2 regions of the Paenibacillus thiaminolyticus genome follow, and region 2 is predicted to be linked to the other one. Evidence: a T-box and tRNA genes for the amino acid it is inferred to sense, from the RefSeq annotation. Region 2 holds a T-box; the other holds one or more tRNA genes.

Region 1 (11,047 bases), 520 kb from region 2:
CTGCGTCGCCGCGCAGATACATCCCTCCGTCTCTGCCTTTGAAGACATTGACCCCGGCAATGTTCCCCGCCTGAACCTCATTCAGAGCTTGTTCGTAGGACAGCTGTCTTCCTGTGCTTGTCTGGAATGCGGTCAAATCGCCATCCCCGTTCTTTTGCACCGCTACGATCGTCTCTCGATTGTCCATTCGCTGCGCCTCCTGAAGAAGATGTTCTGCATCAAGCAGACCATCTTAGCTTGCCCGGAGACCTGGGGAATATTACAACTTCTTCTCCATGCGGACATGCAGAATGCCTGCATCGTAGAACGGCTCTTCCGACACGGTCGTATAGCCAAGAGAATGATAAAATCCTTCCGCCTGACACTGCCCGTCCAATACACTCTTCTCCGCTCCCATGGAACAGGCAAGCTGCTCCAGCGCAACCATGAGTGATCGGCCGATCCCGCTCCCGCGGAATGACTTCAATACAGCGATGCGCTGCATTTTCGCTGTCGTCTCATCCAGCCATTTAATCCGCCCGGTCGCCGCGACTAGTCCGTCTACCGTTATGAGGATATGATTGCTTTCCGCATCCAGGTGATCCAGCTCATCAATCTCTTCTTCCAGAGGCACTTTCTGCTCTTCCACAAAGACTTCCATGCGAATTTCCAAACATTGCTGAAGCTGTCCTTCGGTTTTTACTTCAATCACTTCTGCTGCCATGGTTACACCTTCCTCACTTGTCAACCAATTGTCAAATTTATGCACAATTTTTCGGTTTTAGATAAGATATCATTATACAAAAAATTAGATTTCATGTATAGTTAATTGTGATCTATCTCACAGTGATTCGAAGGAGGGAACGCATTGAATTCAATAATGGTCACCATTATTGTATCGGTCATTTTCTTCATTCTTACAATTTGGTTATGTCTGTTCGTCACCAAGAAGGCCTATTCCCGCAGATGGGAAGAGGAGACGACATTCCTTGATACCGATCAAGCCCGTGAAGAAGAGCAGGGCGGCGCCATCGCCAAGCCCTAATCATCACAATAACGGCCTTGTTCCTGACCCAGAATGTGGACTTCTGGACCGGAACAAGGCCTTCTGTCAGGCTCTCGGTTAAGGCGAATATACACGAGTCCGGACGCCTGTTCCGTACACATCCTGTTGAATGACGGGAGTTGACGGCCCAAGACGATCCGGCTGTGGCAGAGGAGCCGCACCGCGAGCCCAGGCGGTACAGCCGACAGCAACCAATAGGACACTCAACAGCGCAGCCATAAAGACCAGCCACTGCATGCGATTATTCATCCGTACTACCTCCGAATGCTCCGCAACTTGGAAATCACTATTGGCATTTTCTCCTGAACCCTATTCTTTTAAACCTAATCGCCCTGATATCTCCCCGTTCCATTCACCCTGCCAAATACCTAATGTCCGTCCAAGCACCTCTTCCTTCGCGTCACCATCTAGGATGCCGCTCCCATCCTCTAACGTATTCTCCCCTTCGCTTAGCCAGCTGATCATGCCTATCGCATCCCGTGATCTTTTCGCATGATTTACATCACTCTGGTGGTCAAGTGATCTGTTGCGTTGGGTGTGTTGGGTATGCTGGGTGCTTACGACCGTTCTCCCAATGAGTCAGGTTCCCAGACCTACCATGAATCCCTAGACCACCAGGCGCCCAACAATTCACCTTTCCTGCGTAGTGGGGATACTGACCATAAGAGACAGAGGGACTACTTCGTGTCCCTGAACTGTTGGGATACTAAGGTTAAGAGGAAGAGGTACTTATAACATCACGGCTTCTAAACATTGGCGGGAGACCTGCATCAACTAAGAGGTTAAAAATATAAAAAAGCCCTTGAATATTCAAGGACATCATTGGTAATAGTATGGTGTTCTGAGACGGGCTCGAACCGCCGACCCCCACCCTGTCAAGATGGTGCTCTCCCTACTGAGCTATCAGAACACATCGATAGATATAGTATATCATCGGGCAGGGCTCTTGTCAACAAATTATGAATCCCTGCCCCGTTAGTTGCTTCCATGTTCCTGCTCCAGCCGGTAAGCCCTGGCGGGAATGCCTCTCTCTCCGCTGGATTCGCATCTGTTGCGGGCAGAGGGCTTCCGTATAAGCCCGACGTTTTATCCGATCTGCGGCAAATCCTCTGCTGGAATATCCGCAACCGGAGGAAGCTGCCAATTGATCTCGGTTTCTCCGCGTGAACGCAGCCATTCATTGACTTGCGAGAACGGGCGGCTGCCAAAAAAACCGCGGTGTGCCGACAGCGGACTCGGATGCGGACCTTTGACGATTCCATGCCGTCTCGTGTCGATCATGGATTGCTTCGCCTGGGCGAATGATCCCCACAGCACGAACACAAGCGGCTGTTCCCGCTCATTCAACAGCTGAATAATGCGATCGGTGAATTGCTCCCACCCCATGCCGCGATGGGATGCCGCTTGCCCCTGGCGCACGGTCAGCACTGTATTCAGCATCAGCACACCCTGCTTCGCCCAAGGTATGAGACAGCCATGCTGCGGCATCGTCGTGCCGATATCGCTCGCACTCTCCTTCAGCATGTTCACGAGCGAGGGTGGAATGCGTACGCCCGGCTGCACGGAGAAGCTTAGTCCATGCGCCTGTCCAGGTCCATGGTACGGGTCTTGTCCCACGATGACCACTTTCGTGTCCGCATAAGAAGTATAATGGAGTGCCGAGAAGATAAGATCAAATGGCGGATATACCACCGTACGCTCATATTCCTGCTTCAGCCATCCCCATAGCTCCTTGAAATAAGGCTGCCTAATCTCGTCATGCAGCAATGCTGCCCAATCCTCTTGAATTTGAATCCCCACAGCCGCTTCCTCCTCTTCCCTAATATTATTCACGCGATATGATAGTGTAAGACAGCTTCTAAATCCATACGGATGAAAATAAAAAAAGCTCTGCTAATGACCGCTGTCATCCAGAACTCTCTATGTACAGGCATTTCAATTAATGGTGCCGAGGACCGGGATCGAACCGGTACGGTAGTCACCTACCGCAGGATTTTAAGTCCTGTGCGTCTGCCAATTCCGCCACCCCGGCACATACAGTGCGCGAACACTATGAATCTTTGAAAACAACGGTTTTGGTGGGCCCTGAGGGACTCGAACCCACGACCAATCGGTTATGAGCCGACCGCTCTGACCAACTGAGCTAAGGGCCCCTACGCCATTGCTTTATTGAAAAAATATTGGTTGCGGGGGCAGGATTTGAACCTACGACCTTCGGGTTATGAGCCCGACGAGCTACCGGACTGCTCCACCCCGCGACATTGTACATTGGCCTTGCTTTCGTAGCGACAAGTATTACTATACTATATCAGTACATGAACAGTCAAGAAAAATGTATAAAAAAATGATATTTTCTTCCCGTCCCGCTTCAGAGGACGAAGCGGACTCCGTATTTTCCTTTGCGGGAGCGGAAGACCTCAACCTCATATGGCGTGTCATATCCATATATCCATGCATCCTGCTCCAGCCGTTCCTGCAGGCAGCGGGCCTGGAACTTGGTATTGTACAGCTTCCCCCAATAAATCCAATGCATTGCCATCCTGGCTCCTTTCTTCATCAGTCGGTACTATTGTGTTCGATATGCTCGACAATCATGCAGCCGTGTTGGGTGGACGGCGCAGCGGCGGGATGGGGCTGCGGCGGTGGACGGCGCAGGGCAGTAGCAGCGGCGGGATGGGGCAACTGTGGTGGACGGCGCAAGGGCGGTAGCAGCCGTGGCGGACGGTGCAAAAGCGGTGGATGGTACAGGGCCGGTAGCAGAGACGACAGCTGAAGCCGCAGCGGTGGTAGGCGGTAGAGCTGCCGCAACTTGAAAAGACCGGCGATGCCTTTGCAGGCATGCCGGTCCTTATGAAGTTATTTATTTACTGTAGACGGGGCTGGCCTGTTTCTTTTTCAAGACCTGGTTGCCCTTCGTCTCCCATTCCTTCAACGCATCGCTTATGCCCTTCTTGTTGTCCATAACCTCCTGGAACAAGTTGCGCCCGATTTCGTTCAACTCATATAAACTATACTTTGAGAACAATTCTTCCTCTTTTTGCGTGATAGGCGGAGTTGGCTTCATGGTGTAGAATGCGGAAATATTAAAGTTGATCCCATCCTTAGGCTGGATATACTTCTGGCGCGCTACCAGTTCATAGCTGCTGCGGGAGCGGAGCTTCGCCCATTCATCGCTTGAGACGAACTTGACGAAATCCCAAGCATCGTCCGGATTCCCCGCCTTCTGATTGACGGCAAAAATTTCTCTTAAGTAGACGGAGCCGGAAATGCCCGGAGCTTCCGGATGGGAAGGGAACGTCACGACATCCCAATCGAATTTCGTGAAGCCTTTGATTTTATCCGCGTTTTTCATCGCATCCGACAGATCGGAATTGATGAACGAATAATCGCCGAGCACCATCGCCGTTCGCCCGGACAGGAAGTTGTCATACTGGAACGGATTGAATTGACCTTCCGGGGACTCCGGCATTTCCGCGTTAGGACCCGGAATTATCTTTTCAGCGACCAGTTTGGAGATTGTTGTCCATACTTTCTCCCACTGTGGACTATTGACTGTCATATAATCCGCCTTATCATCAATCATCCGAAGATTAAGCGGGGTAACATACGTATTTATCATATCCCAGTACGGATCACTGCCGAAATAATGATTGAAGGAGAAGCCATAGACACGATCTTGGCCTTCCCCCTTGGATACGAGCTTCGCTTTATCGAACACTTGATCCCATGTCATGTTGTCCGTCGGCGGTTCGACCCCTGCTTCATTGAATAACGTCCGATTATAGAATAAAGCCTCAGAGGTAAATGTAGGGGCCACGCCGTACAAGTTATTGTCACCCATCGCCTTCAACCCGTCGATCACCGTCGGCACGAAGTCGTTCGTATCGATTTTATCCTGCTGAAGGAGCGGATCGATCTGCTTGAGCAAGCCGTCCCGCACAAGTGCCTGGTATTGTGAAGCATCAATGACGACGACATCCACCGGGTTGGCTCCAGTCATAATCTTCTTGAACGCCTCTACATAATCAGGCTGTTTATATTCTCCGTTCGATCCCCATCGATCGGACTGATCCACAGCGGGGACGATCTCAATGTTAATGGCCCCTTGCTTCGAAAATTCGAACACGTCGGTATACTGAGAACGGAAATAAGTGTCGTCATTCCCGCCGTACAGGACACCGATGCGCAGCACGCGCTCCTGGCCTGGCTTAACTTCATCTGTCTTCGTACAAGCTGCCAGCATGGGAATTATCATCGCAATGGCCATGGTCGCCAATAACAGCTTTCGTACCCATTTTTTTGAACCCACTGGTTACCCCTCCAACTCTTTCGGTGTGCGGATAATAATTTTATCTCCGTCTATTTCCATAGATGCCTTATCTGTAATGTGGAGAGCCTCCAGGTACTCCTTCGGCACCTGCAGGCGTCCGACGCGGTCGACAACGACATACGCTTCATGATGATCCTGAAGTCCTTGCCCTGCAAACCCTTGATCCTCACCCTCATCCAGATTCGGATTCCGCTTAATGAACTCGGTGCTCGTCAAGCCGTCGCGAATCGCGACGACCCGATCGACCTTGCCCGCCAGCGTCAGATCGTGGGTGACAATGACAACCGTGACCCCCATCTCCCGGTTCATGCGCCGGAAAATATCCATGATCATATCGGAAGTCTGCGTATCTACCGACCCTGTCGGTTCATCCGCTAATAGTAATTGGGGACGATTGGCCAGTGAGATGGCGATGGCTACCCGCTGCTGCTCCCCACCAGAGAGCTGGTGCAGCTTGTTGTTCATCCGATGGCCCAGGCCGACCGCCTCCAGCAGCTCTTTCGCATAGGCGCGGTCCATCTTCCCTCCGAGCATCATCGGCACTTCCACATTTTCGAGAGCGGTCAAATAAGGAAGCAGGTTCCTGGCATTGTTCTGCCATATAAATCCGACCGTATCCCGCTTGTATTCGACCAGCTGCTCATCGGTTATCTTCAGCAGATCCCATTTGCCGACCCGCACGGTGCCGGCAGAGGGGCGGTCCAAGCCGCCCAACGTATTTAGCAATGTCGATTTGCCGCTGCCGCTGTTCCCGATGATCGCCATCAGTTCTCCTTGCTTGACGGTCAAGTTCAAGCCTTGCAGGGCCACGACTTCAATATCGTCTGTCTTGTATATTTTGACAAGGCCTTCACAATGAATCATCGCTTAACGCTCCTCTCCCATCTTCACGGCTTGATGCACCCGCAGGCGGCGAATCTGCATGAACAGCAGCGTCGCGCCCGTCAGCATCATGACGCCGACTACGACATACAGCTGCATCGTATCTTTCGCATCGAAAATGATTCGGAACGGTGGAACCTGCATCTTCGCATTTTCAGCAGATTGCAGGAACGGAAGGAACAGGCGGCTGGCCAGCTTGCCGAGCAAAATGCCGATACCGATCGATAAGCCCGCTGTGAAGATTTGCTCCAGGAGCAGCATCCCTGTCAGCTGCCGGCGCGACAGACCCATCGCCCGCAAAATCCCGAACTGCACGACACGGCTCGATAAGTTGAAGAACCAGTACAGCAAGTACCCGATAAGCGAAATAATGACCGAAATCAGGAAGCCCATGCTCAGGATGCCGAAGATGCCTCCACGGGTCGGATGCTTGCTCTGTTTCGCCAGTTCGCTTCGCACGTCCGTGTAGGTGACAATATCGATGTTTGCTTTCTGAAGCTCTTCGATTGCCGGTCCAACCGGCGCTTTCTCCTTCATCTTCAGCCATACATCATATTTCATGACAGGCACCTGATCATAAATATATTCCAGATTCGTAATAAAAAATGGCGTCTGATCCGGATATTGACTTGGCCAGTACGGCAGTATCGCCGCGACGACGAACTCCACCATCTGATCCTGAAGGGAGATCGAAATGACATCCCCCGGCTTCAACTCGTACGTCTTCGCGATATTGGTCGGAATAATGACGGCTGCGCCCTCATAATACTTCCCTAGTGCATCGAGATATGTGAACGGGTGCTGCGGGAACAAATCGTTCCGGAACCAGGCCACCTTCGCGAACTCGTCATTATCGATGCCAACGACCATCCCCTGGCCGATAGAGCGTCCGGAGACAACGACATTCCCCTTCGCCTGCATCACTCTGGCTGCCGCCTCGACGCCCGGCAGCTTGCGGAACACTTCGAACGGAGGTTCGTTCAGAATTGTCTTCCCTTTCGGAGGCTGCTGCCCTCCAGGCCCGCCTGGGCTTCCCGGACCTCCGGCACCGCCTCCTCCATTATTGCCTCCATTGTTACCGCCTTGCTTGCCCCCCTGATCCTTCCGATCAACGACGAGCGTGGTTTCCCAGACGGTCTCGATGACGACATCGGCGCCATATTGATACAGCGTGCGTTCCGTTGAATTCGTGTCGATCGTCCGTGCCGCTGATGCATTATATACGCCGAGCCCGAGCGTCAGAATAAGCAAAATCATAAGCGGATAATATGATTTCGCGGAGCGGGACAGCTGAGTCAGCGTCAAGTACAGCGGAACCGGCAGCAGCTTGCCGCCAATCCATTGGAACAGGCGCAGCAGCAGCGGAAACAGCCGCAAAAAGAACAGTCCGCAAGCGAATATCGCAAGCGCCGGAATAAAGAACAGGAACGGCTGCACTTGCAGCTGATCCGAGGTCATTCCCGTCTTGAATGACAGAAGCTGCTGCTGACTCAGCATATAATATCCATATCCAGCCGCCGCAACCAGCAGAACATCAAGGAACCATTTTTGCCAGAACGGACTCTTGTCCTTCCGGGCCAGCTTCTGCTTCAGATTGACGATCGACTGGCGCGCGAACAGGACGGCCGGAATGACGCTGGCCATGAGCGCGATCAGTACCGCGGCCGTACCGAAGATGACCGCGTCGGTCGTAAATCCGACCGGAATCGATTTGCGGTTGACGAATTCAAGGAATCCGTTGGCCGATCCGATCGATTTGGCCATGAACCAGCCTATGAGCGGCGCAATCGCAAGCGCGGCCGCCCCAAGTATAAGGCCTTCCAGCAAATAGAGCAATATAATTTGCCCCGTACTGGCGCCGCGGCTCCGCAGAACCGCAATGTCGCTTTGCTGCTTCTCCAATGCCTGATTGGCATTCATCGCTATGTAATAGAACACCATGGCGATCATCGGCGCCGCCAACGTAAATAGCATCATCTGCAATTGGATGCTCTGGCTGCGGAATTCGTCCAGCACCTTCGCGAACGAGATCTCCACCTGTGTTCCGGGCAGCTTCTGATACAGTTCGATGCCGAGACGATTCAGCGTCCGCTCCAGCGGCGACAAGTGACTGGTCTGAACTTCGCGCAAATCAAAGGCATAATACCAGCTTGACTGCTGCAGAGCGACTTTATGATCGCCCATAATCGACTTGCTCAAGGTGTCCGGCGAGACGATGAGGGAGCTCATCAATCCTTCCAGCCCCTGGAACCAATAGGCGCTCGTCTCGTCCTTCGGCTTGAAGGTGCCGACGATCTTGACGCGCAGCGTCGTCGGATTATCTCCACGAATCGGATATTCCAGCTCCGCGCCGACATGAAGGTCGTTCCGATACATCGCTTCCTCGAGCATAACCGCCTCGATGACGCCTCCGGACTCTCCGTCTGCATACACCTTGCCATTCGTCCATTCAACCTTGTCATCCAGGTCTGACAGTGATCCTAACATCATCGAACGCACCCGGCTCGCATCGACCTTCGTCGGATCGACCGGATATACTTCCGTCGTGCGGAGAACGCGTAAGTTGACGAATTCCTGAACCGGGAATCCGATCTGCTCCTTCACGTCCTCCCGGATATACCGGTCAACCTCCTGCAGCGCGTTCGGATCAACCTTCGCTCCGCTCGAGCCTTGATATCTCATCAACAACGAACCCGCCGGCAATCCACCGCCGTTCTCCTGCAGCGTCTTCGTTACGACACGCTTTAACGCCCCGTCGGAGTACATCGGGATGCTGACCGTAAAAGAGACCGCGACGATGAGCCCTACCAACGTGCTCACCGTCAGCCAGCGGGTATTCCACATTTTACGGAACAAAAAACGCAGTAACGGAATTCCCATATTATCGGCCCACTACTTTCTGCCCCGGTTCAAGTCCGGCTATTATTTGAATCTCGGTCGGCTTCTGCACTCCAACCTCGACATCAACTTCCCGCTTGCTGCCGTTCTCGTCGGCGACCTGGACATAGGTGCGAGAACCGATCGTGCGCAAGGCAGAAGGTGGTATGACGATAGCGTCCTTAATCTTGTTCGTCACGACGGAGACGCTAAGCATCATGCCTCGGGTTACTCCCTTCGGCAGCTTCTCCACCTCGATTGTCATGTACTTGTCAATCCGGTCCTGCTCCGGCGGCTCGCCCTGGCCGCCCCCATTATTATCATTCGATGGTTGCGGAAGCGCCTTGACCTTGCCCTTAATGACGCCGTCAACCGAGTTAATGCTGACCTCGGCTTCCATCCCCGGAGTGATGCGCTTCAGATCGTCCTTCGATGGCTGAGCGGCTACGGTTAACCGGGTCGTATCCGCGACAATCGCCACCGGATCGTATTTCTTCGACATCGCGCCCTTCTTCGCCGTCAACGATACGATCGTGCCCGTGAACGGAGAGGTGAGCGTCGCCTTATCAATATCTGTCTGCAGATCGGTAAGCTCCTGCTGCTTCTGTTCGAACAAAATCTGCGCTTCCTCGAATTCGACCGGATCCATCTCATCTTTTTTGCGCAGCGTTTCCTTCATCTTCACTTCTTCGGCCCGCAGCTGCAAACGCTTCTGGCGAAGATCCCTCTTCATATCATCCACGTCAAGCTCCGCGATGACCTGGCCTTTTTTGACCGAGTCGCCGTTCTTGACATAAATATTCTTGATCGGCTTGTTGTCCAGCGTGAAGAACAGGATATCTTCCTGATCAGACATCAATTTGCCCGTCATGGAGACAGGCACAATCATATCCTTCCGAACCACTTCATATTCCGGCTTCTTCGATACCGAAGGCGGTGTGATGGTCGGCAATACTTCCTCTTCCTCTTCATCCGGCAGAAGAGAGCAGGCGGACGTGAACAGCAGCATGCCGCACATCAGTGCCAGGGCGACACGGCGCCACTTGCGCGCGCTTCTAGGTGATGAATCTTCCGTCGACCATTTCATAAACATGATCAGCTACCTCCAAAATTGTGGGATCGTGGGTGGTCATACAGATGGCGATTTTTTCCGAACGAATGATTTGCCGGAAGACGCCCATTACCTGAGCCCCCATTTGTGAATCCAATTCCGCTGTCGGCTCATCGGCCAATAACAGCAGCGGCTTATGAGCAATCGATTTGGCAATCGCAACCCGCTGTTGCTCTCCCCCCGACATCTCGAAGGGACGGTGGCTCATGCGCTTGCCCAATCCAACCATCTCAAGGCAATATTGGACCCGCTCCTTCCATAAATGGCGGGGCACGTTAGCCATCCGCAGCGACAATTCAACGTTCTCATAAGCGGACAATAGCGGCATAAGTGCATAAGCTTGGAAAATGAACCCGATCTCACTGCGCCGCGTCGCGGTGCGCTTGTCGTCGCTCCATGTCGAGAACGGCTCCCCTCGGAACCGGATCTCTCCCTTCGTGGGCAGATCGAGCCCTCCAAGCATGTTCAACAGTGTCGTCTTCCCAGACCCGGATCGGCCCTTCAGCATAACCAATTGGCCCGGATGCACTTCCATCTCGATTCCTTTGAGTACATGCAGCTTCTGGCTGCCAACCTGGAACGTCCGCTCAACCGCCCGAACTTCCAGGAGCGGTTGATCCGGAGAGATCGGGTGGGCTCGGGCAGGCCATGCTGCAGCTTGTGTCTTGTCCTCTATGTATTCCGTCTTCTCTTGCGCCACTTCTTCCTGCTCGTTCGCCGCGAGAGCCGGGGATGCCTCGGCACGGTCTGACTTCTTCCGTTTGCGAAGCCATTTCATTGCATTATTCGCCCCTTTCTCGGA
Region 2 (11,047 bases):
TTCCGATTCGGTCCGATGCAAAACGTACGAGCGAACGTCCGCAATCAGATATAATGTGCCGGTGACCACCGCCAGATCGCCTGGTTCGGTCATCGCCTTGAGCCGTTCTAGGGACTCGCGCCAGCTCGGCTCTACTGCAATCTGTGGGCGGCGCGAGGCTGTAGCCAGCAATTCTTCTGCAATATGACTCAAGTTCTCCGCACTCATCTTCTTGCGGAAATCAGGTTCCGTAAAAATAAGAGTATCCGCTAAAGGAAGTATATGACGCAGGACATCATGATGATTCTTGGTGGACAGCATCCCCATCATCACATGCAGCCGCTTGTAACGGTACGTATCGCGCAGCGCCTGAGCGAGCGTCTCCGCCCCTTCCGGATTATGAGCTCCGTCCAGCAGGATGCGGGGATGTTCGCTTACCATCTCCAGTCTTCCCGGCCAGGCCGCGCTGCGCAGGCCCGCCCGGAGCTCCTCGTCATCTACCCGGAAGGCCATATATTGTCTCAGCACCTCGAGTGCCATTAGCGCCGCGGCGGCATTCTTCATCTGATGCGCGCCGTTCAGCGTAATCGCCAAGTTCTCCAGCTCACGGAACGGACCGCGGAAATGGAAGGTTTGCTCGTTCTCCTCGGAATGTAGCCCCTCGAAGCGGAATTGCTCGCCCATCAAGTAGAGCGTAGAGCGCCGTTCCCCTGCCGTACGGCGGATAACCTCGATCGCCTCCGGCTGTTCCACCGTGCTGACAATCGGCACGCCAGGCTTGATAATGCCAGCCTTCTCCGCCGCCACCTGCCCGATCGTGTCGCCCAAAATATCCATATGATCATGCCCGATATTCGTAATAACCGATACGATAGGCGTCACGATATTGGTAACGTCAAGCCGGCCGCCCAATCCGGTCTCCAGGACGACAACGTCGGGATATGCCACCTTCGCATAGTAGCAAATCGCCAGCACCGTCGATACCTCGAACATCGTGGGCGAGCCGAGCGGCGTCGCCGCGATCTCGTCCACCAGAGGCTTCAATTCATTGGCCAAGCGGAGCAGCGTCTCCTCCGGAATATCTTCATTATTGTATTTGAAACGGTTCGTAAATTTCTCAATGTACGGCGAAGTGAAGGTGCCGACATCGTAGCCGTTGGCCATCAGCACGCTGGTCAGCAGCGCGCAGGTGGAGCCTTTGCCGTTCGTACCGGCCACATGTATGAACTTCAGGCGGCGATGCGGATGGCCGAGCTTCTCCATCATGAGCTCGACCCGCTCCAATCCGGGACGAATGCCAAAAGGAATCAAAGAATTGATCCAATCAATCGCAGCTTCCGCCGTTGCAAAGGAGTCCGTGGCAGCAGGCAGGTTCGTTCGTTGGTTGTCCGACATAAGCAATTCATCCTTACCTATGAACTCATCGACGGCCGAACCGACATGGAGACGGATCCCCACCGGTTCGGCCGTTCAATGGCAGTGTCGATTACACTTCTCTCAATTCCGCAATGCGCGCCATCACCTTGTCACGCTTGCCGCTGTAATCCTGCAGCTTCGCGCGTTCTTCCGCCACGACCTTCTCTGGCGCCTTCGCCATGAAGCCCTCGTTGGACAGCTTCTTCTCGACGCGTTCCACTTCCTTGTTCAGATGCTCGGCCTCTTTCTCCAGCCGGGCGATCTCTTGCTCGATGTCGATGAGGCCCGCCAGCGGAAGGTACAGTTCGGCTCCCGTCACGACGGCAGTCATCGCCTTGCCCGGGGCGGACGCATTCAGGTCGACGGACAGCTTGGAAGTGCCGCAGAAGCGTTCCACGTACTCGATATTGTTGTTGATATTCCGGTCATACTCCGCATTCGCCGGCTTGACGAGCAGCTCAATCTTTTTGCTCATCGGCACGTTCACTTCCGCCCGAATATTCCGCACTGCCCGGATCATATCCATAAGTAGCGACATCTCGCCCACGGCATCCGGCGCTTCGAAGGCGGCGTCGTATTCCGGCCAGGCCGCCAGCGTAATCGAGTCGCCCTGATGCGGCAGATGCTGCCAGATCTCCTCGGAGATGAATGGCATGAACGGATGAATCATGCGCAGCGTCCGATCGAGAACGTAGGCAAGCACCGATTGTGTCGTCTTCTTGGCCGCCGCATCCCCGTTATACAGGCTGAGCTTGGCGAATTCGATATACCAGTCGCACAGATCGTCCCAGATGAAATTGTACAGGACGCGGCCGGTCTCCCCGAATTCATAGGCGTCCATGAGACGCGTAATGTCGCGGGCCGTCTCGTTCAGACGGTGCAGAATCCAGCGATCCGCTGTGCCGAGCTTGCCGGACAGATCAATGTCTTCATAAGTGAACCCTTCCAGGTTCATCAAGGCGAAGCGGGACGCATTCCAGATCTTGTTCGCGAAATTGCGGGCCTGCTCCACCCGTTCCCAACGGAAGCGCAGATCCTGTCCCGGCGTGCTGCTCGTCGAGATCATGAAACGCATCGCATCCGCGCCGTATTTCTCGATAACTTCGAGCGGATCGACGCCGTTGCCGAGCGACTTCGACATTTTGCGCCCGTCGGCATCGCGCACCAAGCCGTGCATGAGCACATCCTTGAACGGGATCTCGCCCGTGAATTCAAGCGCGGTGAAGATCATGCGGGCAACCCAGAAATATATGATGTCATAGCCGGTCACCAACACGTTGGTCGGATAGTAACGCTTCAGATCGTCCGTCTGTTCCGGCCAGCCAAGCGTAGAGAACGGCCACAGGGCGGAGCTGAACCACGTGTCCAGCACATCCTCGTCCTGTCTCAGCTTTGCGCTGCCGCAGGAAGAGCAGGAAGCGGCATCCTCGCGTCCGACCGTCATATGTCCGCAGTCCTCGCAGTACCATGCCGGAATGCGGTGTCCCCACCAGAGCTGGCGGGAAATGCACCAGTCGCGCACATTTTCGATCCACTGCAGATAGGTCTTCTCGAAGCGCTCCGGAACGAAGCGGACACCTTGGCCGTTCTTCTGCGCCTCGATAGCGGCTTCGGCCAGCGGCTTCATCTTGACGAACCACTGCGTCGACAAATACGGCTCGACGACCGCGCCCGACCGCTCGCTGTGCCCGACCTGATGAACATGATCCTCAATCTTGATGAGTACGCCTTGCGCTTGCAGATCCTTGACAATCTGCTTGCGGCACTCCGCGCGATCCAGCCCTTGGTAGGAGCCGGCCGCTTCGTTCATCGTACCGCTCTCTTCCATGACATTGATCTGCGGCAGATCGTGGCGCAGCCCCATCTCGAAGTCATTCGGGTCATGCGCCGGCGTAATCTTCACGGCGCCGCTGCCGAATTCCTTGTCAACGTAGTCGTCTGCGATAATCGGGATCTCCCGGCCGACTATCGGCAGTACCAGCATCTTGCCAATCATGTGCTTGTAACGCTCGTCCTCCGGATGAACGGCTACTGCGGTGTCGCCAAGCATCGTCTCCGGCCGGGTCGTCGCGACCGTGATCGAGCCGCTGCCGTCCTTCAGCGGGTACTCCAGATGATAGAGGTGACCCTGCACTTCCTTATATTCGACTTCGATATCGGACAGCGCTGTGCGGGCTGCCGGATCCCAGTTAATGATGTATTTGCCGCGATAAATGAGCCCTTTCTCGTACAGCTTGACGAATACTTCCCGAACCGCGCGGGACAGCCCTTCATCGAGCGTGAAGCGCTCGCGGGAATAGTCGAGCGAGAAGCCCATCTTCGCCCACTGCTCGCGAATCGTCTCGGCATAGATGCCTTTCCACTCCCATACTCGCTCCAGAAATTTCTCGCGGCCCAGATCGTAGCGAGTGAGCCCTTCTTCCCGCAGCTTCTGCTCCACCTTCGTCTGCGTCGCGATACCGGCATGGTCCGAACCAGGCAGCCAGAGGGCATCATAGCCCTGCATCCGCTTGGAGCGGATAATGATGTCCTGCAGAGTAAAATCGAGCGCATGCCCGATATGCAGCATCCCGGTTACGTTCGGCGGCGGGATCACAATCGTGAATGGTTCGGCATCCGGCTGGCGCCCGGCTTTGAAATATTCGCCTTCCTGCCAATAGGCGTACCATTTCTGTTCCGCCGCCTTCGGATCATATGTGGTCGGCATGGATAACTGTTCCTGATTCTCTGACATAAGCATTCCCTCCGTTATGACAAATAAAAAAACCTTCCGCCGCAAAGGACGAAAGGTTCGACTTCCGTGGTACCACCCTTAATTCCGCCAAGCGTCTCATGAACATCTCATGAACGCGGCGGCACTCCACTGCATGTAACGGATGCGGCCGTCCCCTTCTAGCGCGCGGGGCACATGCCGAGCACCGGGCTCATACACTGCCGTGACGCGTTCAAACGGGCAACTCCCAGGTGACTTCAGCGGGACGCTCCTGCAGGCGTTACACCTCATCGCTCTGCTCTCTGTAAGGGGCCTTGACGCTTACTCTTCCTGTTCGACGTCTTTACTCCATGGCTTCAGCCCAAGCGCTGACAACCACATGTTTACGATATATTTTACCTTCGCTCTCCAGATGAGTCAATAGACGGCTTGAAATCGTTCTTTGTATTAGTCATATCCCGTTTTTCCACTCTCATAACATGTACTATAGGAGGTGATCCTCACATGGAACGTTGGTGGTGGCGTATTCGACATTCGGTAAAAGGAGTAATCTTTCCGCTCATCTGCCTGCAGTTTGTCCGGACGCTGCTTCTGCCAACCGGGCTCGATGTGTTTTTGTTGTTCGCGCTGTTCCTCGTGTATCTCGGCTTTTTGCTCGATGTATACTGAGTTCGCCGCAAACCTTCCCAGCATGCGCATACCACATACAAGACCCGTCCGCGAGATTCGCGAGACGGGTCTATTGTGTCCCGGTTCAGGAGGTGACCGGAATATACAGCACCTGGCCTTCCGTAATGTTCTGATCGGACAGGCGGTTATACAGCACGATTTCATTCGTATTCATCTGATAGCGATCCGCGATCGTATCTAGCGTCTCCTCGCGCTGCACGATGCACAGGCGAACTTTTTTGAAGCCTTGCTCTTCGTTCACCCGCTGCAGGAACAGGGACTGCCACTTGACGTCGTCGCCGGTCGTCACTTTAGCCGCTTCGAGCGCGGCTTCTTCCTCGGCCTGCTTTGTCTCGGCTTCCCGCTGCTCCCGCTCCTTCGTCTGCCGGCTTGATTGCAGCAGAGAGCTGAGGCCGACTCCGCTCGCGGCCGGCGCGTCTGCCGGCTTGGAGCTGTTGATTGCAATCTTCATCTCCGGCTTGGCGTCCGCAGCGCCTGCAGCGGCCGCTGCGGCATCCTCAGCCGGCTCGGCCTCCAGTCCCGCATCGGCTCCGCCCGACTCCGCGACGGAGGCTTCGGCGACAGTGGCTTCAGTGGTGGTGGCTACCGTAGTAGAGGCCACTGATGCAGGTACTTCAGCCGGCTTCTCTTCCGCCCGGGGCTCCGCCTGCACCTCGATTGCAGGCTCCGGCGCGGGCGCAGGCTCCCGCTCTGGCGCTGGAGCTGAGGCGGCCCAACTCTGGGGCTGCGGCATTTTCCACTTCGCTGGCTTCTCCTCGGTTCGACCTGCTGACGCTTCGGCCGGCTTCTCTCCGGTTCGACCTGCAGACACTTCTGCCGGCTTCTCCTCGGTTCGGCCTACAGACACTTCGACCGGCTTCTCCTCGGTATGCCCTGCAGACGCTTCGGCTGGCTTCTCCTCGGTATGCCCTGCAGACACTTCTGCCGGCTTCTCCTCGGTTCGGCCTACAGACACTTCGACCGGCTTCTCACCGGTTCGACCTGCAGACGCTTCGGCTGGCTTCTCCACGGTATGCCCTGCAGACACTTCTGCCGGCTTCTCCTCGGTTCGGCCTACAGACACTTCGACCGGCTTCTCCTCGGTATGCCCTGCAGACGCTTCAGCCGGCTTCTCCTCGATATGCCCTGCAGACGCTTCAGCCAACTTCTCCTTCGCTTCCTGCTCAGCGGCTTCCTCCTCGTCCAGCCCACGGTCCTCGGGCTCACCCTGCTGGTCGCTCTCAGGAGCCAATGCCTCCGCTTCGGCCACGGCCTTCGGTGCGGCTGGCGGCGAATCTTGTACGCTTGGAGAGGCCCATGGTGCGTGATTCCAGGTGAGCTCGGTCCGGTCCGGGTCCTTCTCCGGTTCGGACTCTTCCGCTTCCGCCGCCGCAGCCTTCTTCGATTTTTCTATCTTATCAAGATATTCGGAATACGTCTTCTCGCGCTCGCGAACAAGATCGGCCTCCGGTTCGGGGACAGCTTGCCATTCTTCTTCGCGCCGCTCGTCGCCGTCGGCCAAGGAACGGATCCGGGCCACGGCATCAAGCGCCTCCGGGCTCGGGGGCCGTGCCGCTGCTTCTCCATAATCCCGAAGCCATTCCGGTTCATCCGATCCGCGCTCCTCCTCCGCCTGATGGACGACAGTGAATTGCTCCGGCTCCCAGTTGGACGGTTCGGCCGGCTCCATCGCAATGCCCTTAAGCGACAAAATGCCCGTAATGTTAAGAGAGCGGGCAGACAACAGATCGACATCGAAATGCTCAATGTCGACCGAAATATCCTCCAAGCTTCGAATCCGGTTGAGCGGCAGCGTAATCTCCACCGGAATCCAATGCTCCAGCGTCTGGCTGCCCCGGCCTTCGTCATCTCCCTGATAGACGCCTGCCAACAGCAGGCTGCCCCGCACCGTTACTTGGTCTCCGGCCGGGATCACCTGAATATGGGGCGTCAGTTCAACCTCTTCCAATTGGTCGATACCGACACATTCGTCGGATAAATGAACACGTTCATAAATATCAAATCTTAAGCCATATGCTTCCTCATACACGGACTGCTCCTCCTCCCGCAGTACTTCTGATCTCCGCCGTGATCGCGAATCTTCCCCTGACCCGGATGCATGTCTTGCTGGCTGGCGCGACATCAGACTCGGTTCACTACTTCATGTATATGGACGGAAAAGGAGGAGCATGACTATATTTTTTGGCGCAGACACGCTATGTCTTCGGGCCACGGTGCCTGAATCTCCAGCCATTCGCCCGACAGCGGATGGCGGAAGGTCAGCGCTTCCCCATGGAGCGCCTGCCGCCCGAACAGCCGCCCATCCCCGCCGTACATCGTGTCTCCGGCCAACGGGTGGCCGATATGGCTCATATGGACGCGAATCTGGTGCGTCCTCCCGGTCTCCAGCCGGAGCTTCACCAGCGACAGCTCCCGGCCGGCTTGCTCGACGGCGTAGTGGGTTACAGCAGAGGAGCCAGTCGGGCTCACCCGGCGGCGCGACGGATGATGCCGATCCTTGCCGATCGGTGCATCGATCGTCCCCACGCGCGTGCGCGGGCAGCCGTGGACGATCGCCGCATAGCTGCGGCGAATCGACTTGCTTCGCATGTCGGCATCCAAGACCGCGTGCGGCAGCGCATGCTTCGCGATCAGCACAGGGCCGGTTGTATCCGTATCCAGGCGGTGAATATGGCGGACGCGCAGCGATTGGCCCGTCCAGGCGTAATGGCATGCGACGGCATGCGCCAGACTGCCCCGCCTTTGCTCCTGCTCTGCCGTCGTCGCATGCACGGCCATCCCGGCAGGCTTGTAAGCGACCAGCACCGCATCGTCTTCATATAAAATCTCGGCGGGTTCATCCGCCGGCTCCATCGTCATCGCTTCCTCCGGGAAGAGATGTATCCGCAGCCGATCTCCGGCTGTCCGGATCTTGTCCTCCGCCATCATCTGGCGCAGCATATTCGGCGGCATGCGAAGCGTCTCCAACAGCCATGTGCGGAGCGCATCCTCCGACGCCAGAATGCGGCGTTCCGGCATGAACTCCGCCCACTCCCCCCGCCGCTTCCATCCGATCGCCATCTTCAAGAGCCTCCTTTTTATCCGAATCAAATTAGGCTTCCCGCTCGGCTTGCCGTTGCAGAGTACCAGTCCGCCATGGGAGCCGCTGCTCGATCCTGCTCACAAAAAACCGGCCGCCGTGTCAGCTTCGGCTGACACCGGGGCCGGATATGCTTTTACAGACGTTTCAACGCTTCATAGTGCGCTTCGATCGTCGCATCCAGATCTTGATCGGTATGCGCCGTCGAGACGAACATCCCTTCGAATTGGGATGGCGCGATGTTGACGCCCCGATGAAGCAGCTCGGCAAAATAACTGCGGAAGCGATCCAGGTCGGACATGCGCGCGGAATCGAAGTTGGTGACCGGTTGCTCCGTGAAGAACGGGCAGACCATCGAGCCGACCCGGTTGATCGTGCAGGCAATGCCGATATCCCGCGCATTGCGCAGGAAGCCTTCCTCGAGCTTGGCTGCCTTGCGCTCCAGCTCTTCGTACGCTTCTGGCGTCAGCAGCGACAACGTCGTATAGCCAGCCGCCATTGCCAGCGGGTTGCCGCTCAGCGTGCCCGCCTGATAAATCGGCCCGCTCGGCGCCACCTGCTCCATATATTCCCGCTTGCCGCCGTAAGCGCCGACCGGCAAGCCTCCGCCGATGACCTTGCCGAAGCAGGTCAGATCCGGCGTAACACCGAAGCGTCCTTGCGCACAATGGTAACCAACGCGGAAGCCGGTCATGACTTCATCGAAGATAAGCAAGCTTCCGTATTGTTCCGTTAATGCCCGAAGCCCTTCCAGGAAGCCAGGCTGCGGCGGCACGACGCCCATATTGCCTGCGACCGGCTCGACGATAACGCATGCCAGCTCCTCACCGAAGCGTTCGAACGCAAGCTTGACGCCTTCCAGGTCGTTGTAAGGCACCGTAATCGTATTGCTGGCCACGCCTTCCGGCACGCCCGGACTGTCAGGGAGGCCCAGCGTAGCCACGCCGGATCCCGCCTTAATGAGCAAGCTGTCCGCATGTCCGTGGTAGGAGCCTTCGAACTTTAATATTTTGCTTCGCTTCGTAATGCCGCGGGCGAGACGCAGCGCACTCATCGTCGCTTCCGTGCCGGAATTGACCATGCGTACGATATCGACGGAAGGCACCCGCTCCACCACCGTCTTGGCCATCATCGTCTCCAGCTCGGTCGGAGCGCCGAAGCTCGTACCTTTGGCCGCTGTCTCCTGAATCGCCTGCACAACCTGCGGGTGGGCGTGCCCGACAATAAGCGGACCCCAAGAGCAGACATAATCGATAAATTCGTTGCCATCGATATCATAAATGCGGGAGCCGCTGCCGCGCTCTACGTAGACCGGAGTCAAGCCGACCGATTTGAACGCCCGGACCGGACTGTTCACGCCGCCAGGTATGTACTGCTTAGCTTCCTCAAATGCGGCCCGGGAACGGGCATCGCGGCGCGTAGAAAAATTTTCCGTCATGGGAATCGCTCCTTCTATATTTATTCATCAGATGTGTGATAAACTAGTACAAAATGCTTACGGACAAAAGAGGGAGTAGACATGATAGAGTTACTGAAAAGGGTTCCATTATTCACAGATCTCAGCGATGAACAGCTCGATATCGTCGCTTCCATCACCTCTCGCCGCGAATATCACCCGCATACGACGCTCTTCCAGCAAGGCGAGCCGGGCGATACATTCTGTATCGTCATGCGGGGGACGGTCAAAATCTATACTTCCAGCCGGCAAGGCCTGCAGAAGACGCTCGCCGTCTTCCAGGCAGGAGACAGCTTCGGCGAGCTGGCCCTCATTGACGGCAAGCCGCGCTCCGCGACGGCCGAGACGCTGGAAGAGACCGTGCTGCTCACTGTCAATTCCGAGAGCTTCCATCTGATGATGCGCGCGCATTACGATATCGCCAAGCAGATTATGATCCAGCTCTGCAACCGTCTGCGCTCGACGAACGGCCATGTCTCGGAGCTGACATTCCTTGACGCGCCAAGCCGGGTCGTCAAGAACATTGTCCGCATCGCCCAGCATGAAGGGAAGCGGCAGGGCGACAAGATCCACATTCCCCATGCATTCGATCCGGACGCGATGGCTGGACTGGCCGGCGTGCACCGCACCGTGCTGGAACAGGTAATCCGTGATTTGGAACAGCAGCGCATTTTGTCGCTGGGCCATTTGCAATACACGATTGACGTGTCTAAGCTGTTCCAGAGCCCGTATATGAACTGACGCTCTAAGCGATAATTCATACCCCCGGATATGGCCGCCATGGCGGACCGTCCGGGGGTTATTTGATGCCGGGAGAACCCGGTGCCTTACTCCGCTTCCTTCAGCCAGCGGGCCGCGTCCTTCGCATGATAAGTAATGATCGTATCTGCTCCCGCTCTTTTCAACCCGACCAGCAGTTCCAGCGTCACAGCCTTCTCATCGATCCAGCCCAGGCGGGCAGCCGCCTTGATCATGGAATATTCGCCGCTGACATTATACGCGACGACCGGCAGATCGAATTGTTCCTTCAGCGTACGGATAATATCCATATAGGCCATCGCCGGCTTCACCATCAGCATGTCCGCCCCTTCGGCGACATCGGCTTCCGCTTCGCGCAGCGCTTCACGCGCATTGGCCGGATCCATCTGGTACGTCTTGCGGTCGCCGAACTGCGGAGCGGAATGAGCCGCATCCCGGAACGGGCCATAGAAAGCGGAGGCGTATTTGACCGAATAGGACATAATCGGAACCGATTCGAAGCCCGCCTCGTCCAAGCCGGCCCGAATGGCATGCACGAAGCCGTCCATCATATTGGAGGGCGCGATAATGTCCGCGCCCGCCGCGGCTTGGGACACCGCCGTACGCACCAGATAAGCGAGCGACTCGTCATTGTCCACGATTCCGGTCTTCACGCCGTTGGCCTCATGCACATGAATCATGCCGCAATGGCCATGATCCGTATATTGGCACAGGCATGTATCCGCGATAACGAGCAGCTCCGGGTGGCGGGCCTTGATCTGGCGCGTCGCCCGCTGCACGATTCCATCCTCTTCAAATGCGGAACTGCCTACCGCATCCTTCGTCTCCGGCACGCCGAAAAGCACGATCGCCGGAATGCCGAGCGCCGCGATCTCATCGATTTCCGCATCGAGGAGATCGAGCGAGAAATGGTATACACCCGGCATCGATGCAATCTCTTCCTTGATTCCGGTGC

Evidence for each region. A T-box is a leader RNA that pairs with one kind of tRNA and senses whether it is charged. The one in region 2 lies ahead of FLT43_RS24170 (valine--tRNA ligase), so its partner is inferred to be a tRNA-Val.
Region 1: it has a tRNA-Val gene. The T-box ahead of FLT43_RS24170 (valine--tRNA ligase) is inferred to sense a tRNA for this amino acid. The anticodon was not compared.

Annotation. Positions count from the first base shown of each region.
Region 1 covers NZ_CP041405.1:5,960,311-5,971,357, reverse strand. The annotation lists gene FLT43_RS26340 (DUF3892 domain-containing protein) at 1-187, opposite strand, end outside; gene FLT43_RS26335 (GNAT family N-acetyltransferase) at 260-703, opposite strand; gene FLT43_RS29515 (hypothetical protein) at 848-1,024, shown strand; gene FLT43_RS26330 (hypothetical protein) at 1,103-1,294, opposite strand; tRNA gene FLT43_RS26325 (tRNA-Val) at 1,880-1,955, opposite strand; gene ung (uracil-DNA glycosylase) at 2,132-2,845, opposite strand; tRNA gene FLT43_RS26315 (tRNA-Leu) at 2,989-3,077, opposite strand; tRNA gene FLT43_RS26310 (tRNA-Ile) at 3,122-3,198, opposite strand; tRNA gene FLT43_RS26305 (tRNA-Met) at 3,227-3,303, opposite strand; gene FLT43_RS29510 (hypothetical protein) at 3,414-3,578, opposite strand; gene FLT43_RS26300 (ABC transporter substrate-binding protein) at 3,906-5,354, opposite strand; gene FLT43_RS26295 (ABC transporter ATP-binding protein) at 5,358-6,239, opposite strand; gene FLT43_RS26290 (ABC transporter permease) at 6,243-9,137, opposite strand; gene FLT43_RS26285 (efflux RND transporter periplasmic adaptor subunit) at 9,139-10,227, opposite strand; gene FLT43_RS26280 (ABC transporter ATP-binding protein) at 10,190-11,023, opposite strand.
Region 2 covers NZ_CP041405.1:5,444,135-5,455,181, reverse strand. The annotation lists gene FLT43_RS24175 (bifunctional folylpolyglutamate synthase/dihydrofolate synthase) at 1-1,374, opposite strand, end outside; gene FLT43_RS24170 (valine--tRNA ligase) at 1,466-4,135, opposite strand; T-box leader at 4,171-4,455, opposite strand; gene FLT43_RS29490 (hypothetical protein) at 4,613-4,777, shown strand; gene FLT43_RS24165 (LysM peptidoglycan-binding domain-containing protein) at 4,863-6,827, opposite strand; gene FLT43_RS24160 (RluA family pseudouridine synthase) at 6,971-7,858, opposite strand; gene hemL (glutamate-1-semialdehyde 2,1-aminomutase) at 8,014-9,315, opposite strand; gene FLT43_RS24150 (Crp/Fnr family transcriptional regulator) at 9,397-10,074, shown strand; gene hemB (porphobilinogen synthase) at 10,161-11,047, opposite strand, start outside.